Regions from separate parts of the Acidovorax sp. FW305-C-20-28 genome, predicted to be linked through region 1. Evidence: riboswitches for the same ligand, from Rfam matches in the RefSeq annotation. Region 1 holds a riboswitch; the other holds the start of a gene.
What was found. A riboswitch is a leader RNA that binds a small molecule or an ion and turns the genes downstream of it on or off. The one in region 1 is predicted to bind glycine.
Positions count from the first base shown of each region.

Region 1 (3,395 bases):
GCGCCGGCCCGGTGCTGCGCTACGGCGGCCATATTGCCGTGGAAAACCTGCAGGACGCCCTGCCGCGCACGGGCGCCATCGCCTTGCGTGCCGTGGTCGCGGCGCTGCTCTTTGCCTTCTTCGGCTTCATGGTCTGGTATGGCTGGCTGTACATGCAGCGCACCATGTTCCAGATGACAGCCGTGACGCAGATCCCGTTCGCCTACATCTACAGCGCCATGCTGATCGGCGGCGTGCTGCTGATCGTGCACTTTTTGTTCATCGTGCGCGGCTACGTGCTCGACCGCACGTTCGCAGCCGACGCGCACTTCGATGCGAATGCGAGTGCCTCCCTATGAGCGCGTCCATCATCCTCATCGTTTCGGCCTGCCTGTTCCTGGCCATGGGTGTGCCCGTGGCGTTTGCGCTGGGCCTGTCCACCGCGGCCACACTGATCCTGGCCGAGAGCTACCCGCTGATGGTGCTGCTCAAGGAGACCTTCACCGGCATCGACAGCTTTCCGCTGATGGCCGTGCCCTTCTTCATCCTGGCGGCCGAGCTCATGAGCGGCGGCTCGCTCACCGAGGTGCTGCTGCGCTTTGCCGGCCAGTTCGTGGGCCACAAGCGCGGCGGGCTGGGCTACACCAACGTGGTGTCGCTGACCTTCTTCTCGGGCATCTCGGGCTCGGCCCTGGCCGATGCGGCCGGTCCGGGCTCGATGCTGATCCGCATGATGGACAAGGCCGGCTACGACCGCTCCTACGCGGCGGCGCTCACGGCGTCCACCGCCATCGTCGGGCCCATCATCCCGCCGTCCATCATCATGATCATCTACGCGCTGCAGGACGAGACGGTCTCGGTCGGCGCGCTGTTCGTGGCTGGCGTGCTGCCGGGCATCCTGATCGCGGTGGCCATGTGCATCGTGAACTTCTACATCTCCAAGAAGCGCAACTACAAGGGCGACGGGAAGATGCCGCCCCTGGCCGAGATCCTGCAGACCACCTGGAAGGCGTTGCCCGCCATCTTGCTGCCCGTGGTGATCCTGGGCGGCATGCGCGCGGGCTGGTTCACGCCCACCGAAGCGTCGGTGGTGGCGGTGTTCTATGCGCTGGTGTGCGGCAAGTTCGTCTACCGCACGCTGCAATGGAAGGCACTGCCCGACATCCTGGCGCGCTCGGCCCTGCTGTCGGCCTCGGTGCTCATCATCATCGGGCTGTCGGCTGCATTCGCGTGGATCCTGACCATCGAAGGCATTCCGCAGCAGATGGCCGACTGGCTGGTGGGCATGAATCTCTCGCCCTGGATGTTCCTCATCATCGTGAACATCTTCCTGCTGCTGTTCGGCATCTTCATCGAGCCGCTGCCGGGCGTGATGGTGCTCGCCCCCATCCTGGCCCCCGTGGCCGTGAAGCTGGGGATCGATCCCATCCACTTCGCCATGATCGTGATCTACAACCTCACCCTGGGCATGATCACCCCACCCGTGGGCGGGCTGCTGTTCGTCACCTGCAATGTCTCGCGCGTGCCCATGACCCAGCTGGTACGCGAGCTCATGCCCTTCCTCTGGGCGCATGGCGTGGTGCTGGTGGTGCTGACCTTCATCCCGCAGCTGTCGACCTGGCTGCCCAAGGTGTGGGGCTTCATCAAGTAGGGGCGCTTGGCGCAGACGGCGCCCGCCAGCGGATATACTTGCGCCCGTCAGGAGAGAGCCCCCTTCGCGGGGGCCGCCGAAGGCGCAGGGACACCCCGAACGCTCAGGCAAAAGGACTGGCAACCGCCTGCAGGGATGCAGGCGTTCCCTTGCTGGAGAGAGGTGGCCGCATGCATGCAGCATGCAGGCCATCCACCGAAGGAGCAAGCCGCAGCCGCCAGCCAGGGTGGTGCGGTGAATCTCTCAGGTAAAGCGGACAGCAGGGCAAATCCCGCAACCCATGGGTGGGTTGCGGCCCCCATTTGCCCGGAGTCCGCCCCATGTCTGCCCCTGCCACCACTGCAGCCCCCCTGCTCACCACGCCGCTGAACGCCCTGCACCTGGAGCTGGGTGCACGCATGGTGCCGTTCGCCGGTTACTCCATGCCCGTGCAGTACCCCGCCGGCCTGATGGCCGAGCATGCGCACACCCGCACCGCCGCCGGCCTGTTCGACGTGTCGCACATGGGCCAGCTCCAGCTCGTCGGCCCCGATGCTGCCGCCGCCTTCGAGACCCTGGTGCCCGTGGACGTGATCGACCTGCCCGTGGGCAAGCAGCGCTATGGCCTGCTGCTGACCGACGAGGGCACCATCATCGACGACCTGATGTTCTTCAACCAGGGCAACGGCACGCTGTTTGTGATCGTCAACGGTGCCTGCAAGGTCGGCGACATCGCGCACATCAAAGCGCGCATCGGCCAGCGCTGCGAGGTGCGCCCCATGCCCGACCATGCCCTGCAGGCACTGCAAGGCCCCCAGGCCGTGACCGCGCTGGCCCGCCTGGCCCCGGGCATCGAGAAGCTGGTGTTCATGACCGGCGGCAGCTACACCATCGCCGGCTGCGACTGCTTCGTGACGCGCAGCGGCTACACGGGCGAAGACGGTTTCGAGATCTCGGTGCCCGCCGCCCAGGCCGAGACCCTGGCGCGTGCGCTGCTGGCCCAGCCCGAGGTGAAGCCCATCGGCCTGGGCGCACGCAACTCGCTGCGTCTGGAGGCCGGCCTGTGCCTGTACGGCAACGACATCGACACCACCACCACCCCACCCGAGGCGGCGCTGAACTGGGCCATCCAGAAGGTGCGCCGCACGGGTGGCGCGCGCGCGGGCGGCTTCCCCGGCGCCGACAAGGTGCTGGCGCAGATCGACAACCCCGCCAGCCTGCCGCGCAAGCGCGTAGGCCTGGTGGCGCTGGAGCGCGTGCCCGTGCGCGAGCACACCGAATTGCAGAGCGCCGACGGCCAGAAGATCGGTGAAGTCACCAGTGGCCTCTTGGGCCCCACGGTGAACGAGCCCGTGGCCATGGGCTACGTGACGCCGGCATTTGCTGCCATCGGCACCCGGGTGAACGCCATCGTGCGCGGCAAGGCCGTGCCCATGGAGGTGCGCGCCATGCCCTTCACTCCCGCCAACTATTTCCGCGGCTGATTTCACGCCGCGGCGGGCCCGGCCCGCTACATTGCTGATTCCTTCATTTTTCAAAGCCCAGGAGCTTTCCCCATGACCGTCAAATTCTCCAAAGACCACGAATGGATCAACGCCGCTGACACCGACGCAGCCGTGGTGGGCATCACCGTGCACGCCCAGGATGCCCTGGGCGATGTGGTGTTCGTGGACCTGCCCGAAGTGGGCAAGAGCTTCGCCCAGGGCGAAGTGGCCGGCGTGGTCGAGTCCGTCAAGGCCGCGGCCGATGTTTACATGCCCGTCTCGGGCGAGATCGTTGAGGTCAA
Region 1 covers NZ_JBYSYM010000034.1:64,695-68,089, forward strand. The annotation lists gene AC3WOH_RS28810 (TRAP transporter small permease) at 1-338, shown strand, start outside; gene AC3WOH_RS28815 (TRAP transporter large permease) at 335-1,630, shown strand; glycine riboswitch at 1,669-1,759, shown strand; glycine riboswitch at 1,773-1,900, shown strand; gene gcvT (glycine cleavage system aminomethyltransferase GcvT) at 1,951-3,093, shown strand; gene gcvH (glycine cleavage system protein GcvH) at 3,166-3,395, shown strand, end outside.

Region 2 (3,395 bases), on a different contig from region 1:
AGCCGCGCTGCGCCCCATGGGCTGGTGCCTGTTGGCCCTGGTAGCGGCAGGCCTGGTGTTGATGCCGGTGTCGGGCTTCTGGTTGGTATTGCCACCCGCCCTGGCCTTGCTGGTCCGCTGATGTGACATAAATCACGCTTCGGGTGCGCAAGCTGGCTTGCAGCAACACCCGCTTACAACTCTTCGCACGCCCACTACACCGGCTTGACGCAAAAAGTCCACGATCAAGGCTCCGGTTCCGCAAGGAATCATTTCCAAGGAGACCTTCATGGCCCGCATTGCCCTCGCCGCCGCTTCCCTGGCCTTGCTGTCGCTGAGCGCCGTTGCCCCGGCGCTGGCATCCCCCAGCGCCACCATCGTCATCGAGACTGGCACGCCTTCGTCGTACTACACCCCGGTGCAACGCCCGGCACTTGCCCCACTGCAGGTTGTGCCGGTGCAATACCACCACGCACCACCGCCGCCCCGCTACGAGGCCGTTCCACCCCACCGCCGCGGCATGGCCTGGGTGCCCGGCCACTGGGAATGGCGCGGCGGCCGCCATGTGTGGATCGGCGGCCACTGGGTGCAAGCCCGTCCCGGCTACCACTACCGCGAGCCGCGCTGGGAAGAGCGCGGCGGCCGCCACTACATGCGCCCCGGCGGCTGGGACCGTGATGGCGACGGTGTGCCCAACCGCTATGACCGCCGCCCCGACAACCCTTACCGCAACTGACCGTGGTCCGGTGGCCGCCCACCGGCGGCCCCGCATGCCTACAGGCGGCAAGGCCTGGCGCCTACAGACCCGGCGCCCCGGCCACACCACCATACAGAGGCGAAACCACAACATTGAAAAAAGGAGTCACCCATGACCTACAAAACCATTTCCGCCGCCGCCCTGATTGCCAGCACGCTGGCACTGGGCACGTTCGCGCCCGTGGCCGTCGCACAGACGGTGGTGATCCAGTCCGGCCAGGTGATCCCCGCCCCACCCCCACCCCGCCGTGAAGCGATGCCGGCCCCCCGCCGCGGCATGGTCTGGGAGGAAGGCCACTGGGACTGGCGTGGCGGCCGCCACGTATGGGTTGCCGGCCACTGGGTGAAGGCCCGCCCCGGCTACGCTTACCGCCAGCCCACCTGGCAGGAGCGCGATGGCCGCTGGGAAATGCGCCGCGGCGGCTGGGACCGCGATGGTGACGGCGTGGCCAACCGCCATGACCGCGACCGCGATGGCGACGGTGTGCCCAACCGCTACGACAACAACCCCAACAACCCGCGCCGCAACTGACGCATGACCGGGCCACGGCCCGGCCTGGCTTGCATCAGCAACAAACGCCGCACATTAGCTGCGGCGTTTGTCTTTGCTGCACCTAGAATGGACACCGCAGGAGAGCAAGCGGCACTGCCCGCTTCACCGAAGGCGCAAACTCCCATGCACGCTCAGGTCCCGTACTGCACCATTGATCAAAGCCGTCTGGAGAGCCGCTGCACCATGCAGCGCACCGAAGGAGCAAGCCGCCGCCCATGAGGGGTGCGCGGTGAATCTCTCAGGTACCAAGGACAGGGGGAGCGGCAGCCGGCAGACCTGTGCCCGCTGCGCGCATGCACCCGCATCGCTTGGCCGACACACGTGCGTCCGGCACAGCCCTTTAAAGGCTTTCAAAATGCGTGTGATCGTTCTTGGCGCCGGCCTGCTCGGCGTGACTTCGGCCTATTTCCTGCAACAGCTCGGCCACGAGGTGACCGTCATCGACCGCCAGGGGGCTCCTGGTGCAGAAACCAGCTTTGCCAACGGCGGCCAGATCTCGGTGAGCCATGCCGAACCCTGGGCCAACCCCAGCGCCCCGCTCAAGGTGCTGCAGTGGCTGGGCAAGGAAGACGCGCCCCTGCTGTTCCGCCTGCGCGCCGACATGCGCCAGTGGCTGTGGGGCCTGTCCTTCCTGCGCAACTGCACACCGGCACGCACGCGCCACAACATCGAGCAGATCGTGCGCCTGGGCACCTACAGCCGCGACACGCTGCAGCAGTTGCGCGCGGCCACCGGCATCGCCTACGACCAGCGCACGCAGGGCATCCTGCACTTCTACACCAGCCAGAAGGAGTTCGATGGTGCCCTGGCGCCCGCCGAGCAGATGCGGGCCCTGGGCTGCGAACGCCAGGTGGTCAGCGCCGACGAGGCCGTGCGCATCGAACCGGCGCTGGCCCATATCCGCCCGCAATTGGCCGGTGCCACCTTCACGGCCGAAGACGAGTCGGGCGACGCCAACACCTTCACCCGCGAACTGGCGCGCCTGTGCGAGGCCGCGGGCGTGCAGTTCCGCATGGGCCACCACATCACCGCCCTGCGCGAAGCGGGCGGGCGCATCGACCATGTGGAGGTGACCAATGCCGACGGCCGCTTCGAGCGCGTGCACGGTGATGCCTTCGTGCTCGCCATGGGCTCGTTCAGCCCGCTGCTGGCACAGCCGCTGGGCATCCACCTGCCGATCTATCCGGCCAAGGGCTACTCGGTGACCATGCCGGTCAAGGATGCGGCCATGGCCCACCAGGTGAGCCTCACGGACGACGAATACAAGCTCGTGTTCTCGCGCTACACCAGCGAGCGCGGCGACCGCCTGCGCATCGCCGGCACGGCCGAGCTCAACGGCTACCAGCGCGATCTCAACCAGGTGCGCTGCGATGCCATCGTGCGCCGCGTGGAGCAGCTCTTCCCGGGCGCGGGCGACGCGAGCCAAGCGCAGTTCTGGACCGGCCTGCGCCCCGCCACGCCGAGCAACGTGCCGCTGATCGGCAAGACCAAGCTGACCAACCTGTTCCTCAACACCGGCCACGGCACTTTGGGCTGGACACATGCCTGCGGCTCGGGCAAGTCGGTGGCACGCATCGTGAGCGGCCTGGCGCCCGAGCTGGACTTCGCGTTCACCGGCATGCCGCAGCGCAGCGCGCCCGGCCTGCTGCCTGTCGCATCGAAGGCCTGAGTACGCGCCGACTCAGGGCGCGGCGCCCGAGGCCTGCGCGACAAAGCTCGCCAAGGCCCGCATGTCCTTGTCGCTGAGCTTGTCGGCATAGGACGGCATCACGCCGATGCCCGCCTTCAGCGCGCGCAGCACACGCTCGGCGTTGGGCTTGAGTTCGTCGAGCACGGGCCCGACCTGGCCTTCGGCACCCGCCGCCTGCAGCGTATGGCACACGCTGCAGGCAGGCTGGATCTTGCCGAACAGTTCCTTGCCGCGTGCCAGCTCGCCGGCATCCGCGGCCCAGGCGCCGCCGCTTGCCAGCGCCAGCAGCACGGCGGTCAGCGCGGTGCGCAAGACCTGCGCCCCCTCACGCGACCACCACGGTCACGCCGTGGTCGCGCCAGCTGGTGTTGTTGTAGCCCCCCAGGTTTTCCTCGCGCTGCTCGGGCTGCACATTGC
Region 2 covers NZ_JBYSYM010000004.1:164,809-168,203, reverse strand. The annotation lists gene AC3WOH_RS07260 (DUF6463 family protein) at 1-121, shown strand, start outside; gene AC3WOH_RS07255 (YXWGXW repeat-containing protein) at 269-715, shown strand; gene AC3WOH_RS07250 (YXWGXW repeat-containing protein) at 848-1,267, shown strand; glycine riboswitch at 1,444-1,553, shown strand; gene AC3WOH_RS07245 (D-amino acid dehydrogenase) at 1,644-2,957, shown strand; gene sorU (SorU family sulfite dehydrogenase c-type cytochrome subunit) at 2,970-3,290, opposite strand; gene sorT (SorT family sulfite dehydrogenase catalytic subunit) at 3,304-3,395, opposite strand, start outside.
Region 2: it holds a riboswitch for glycine, as region 1 does, so the genes downstream of both, AC3WOH_RS07245 (D-amino acid dehydrogenase) here and gcvT (glycine cleavage system aminomethyltransferase GcvT) in region 1, are expected to answer to the same signal.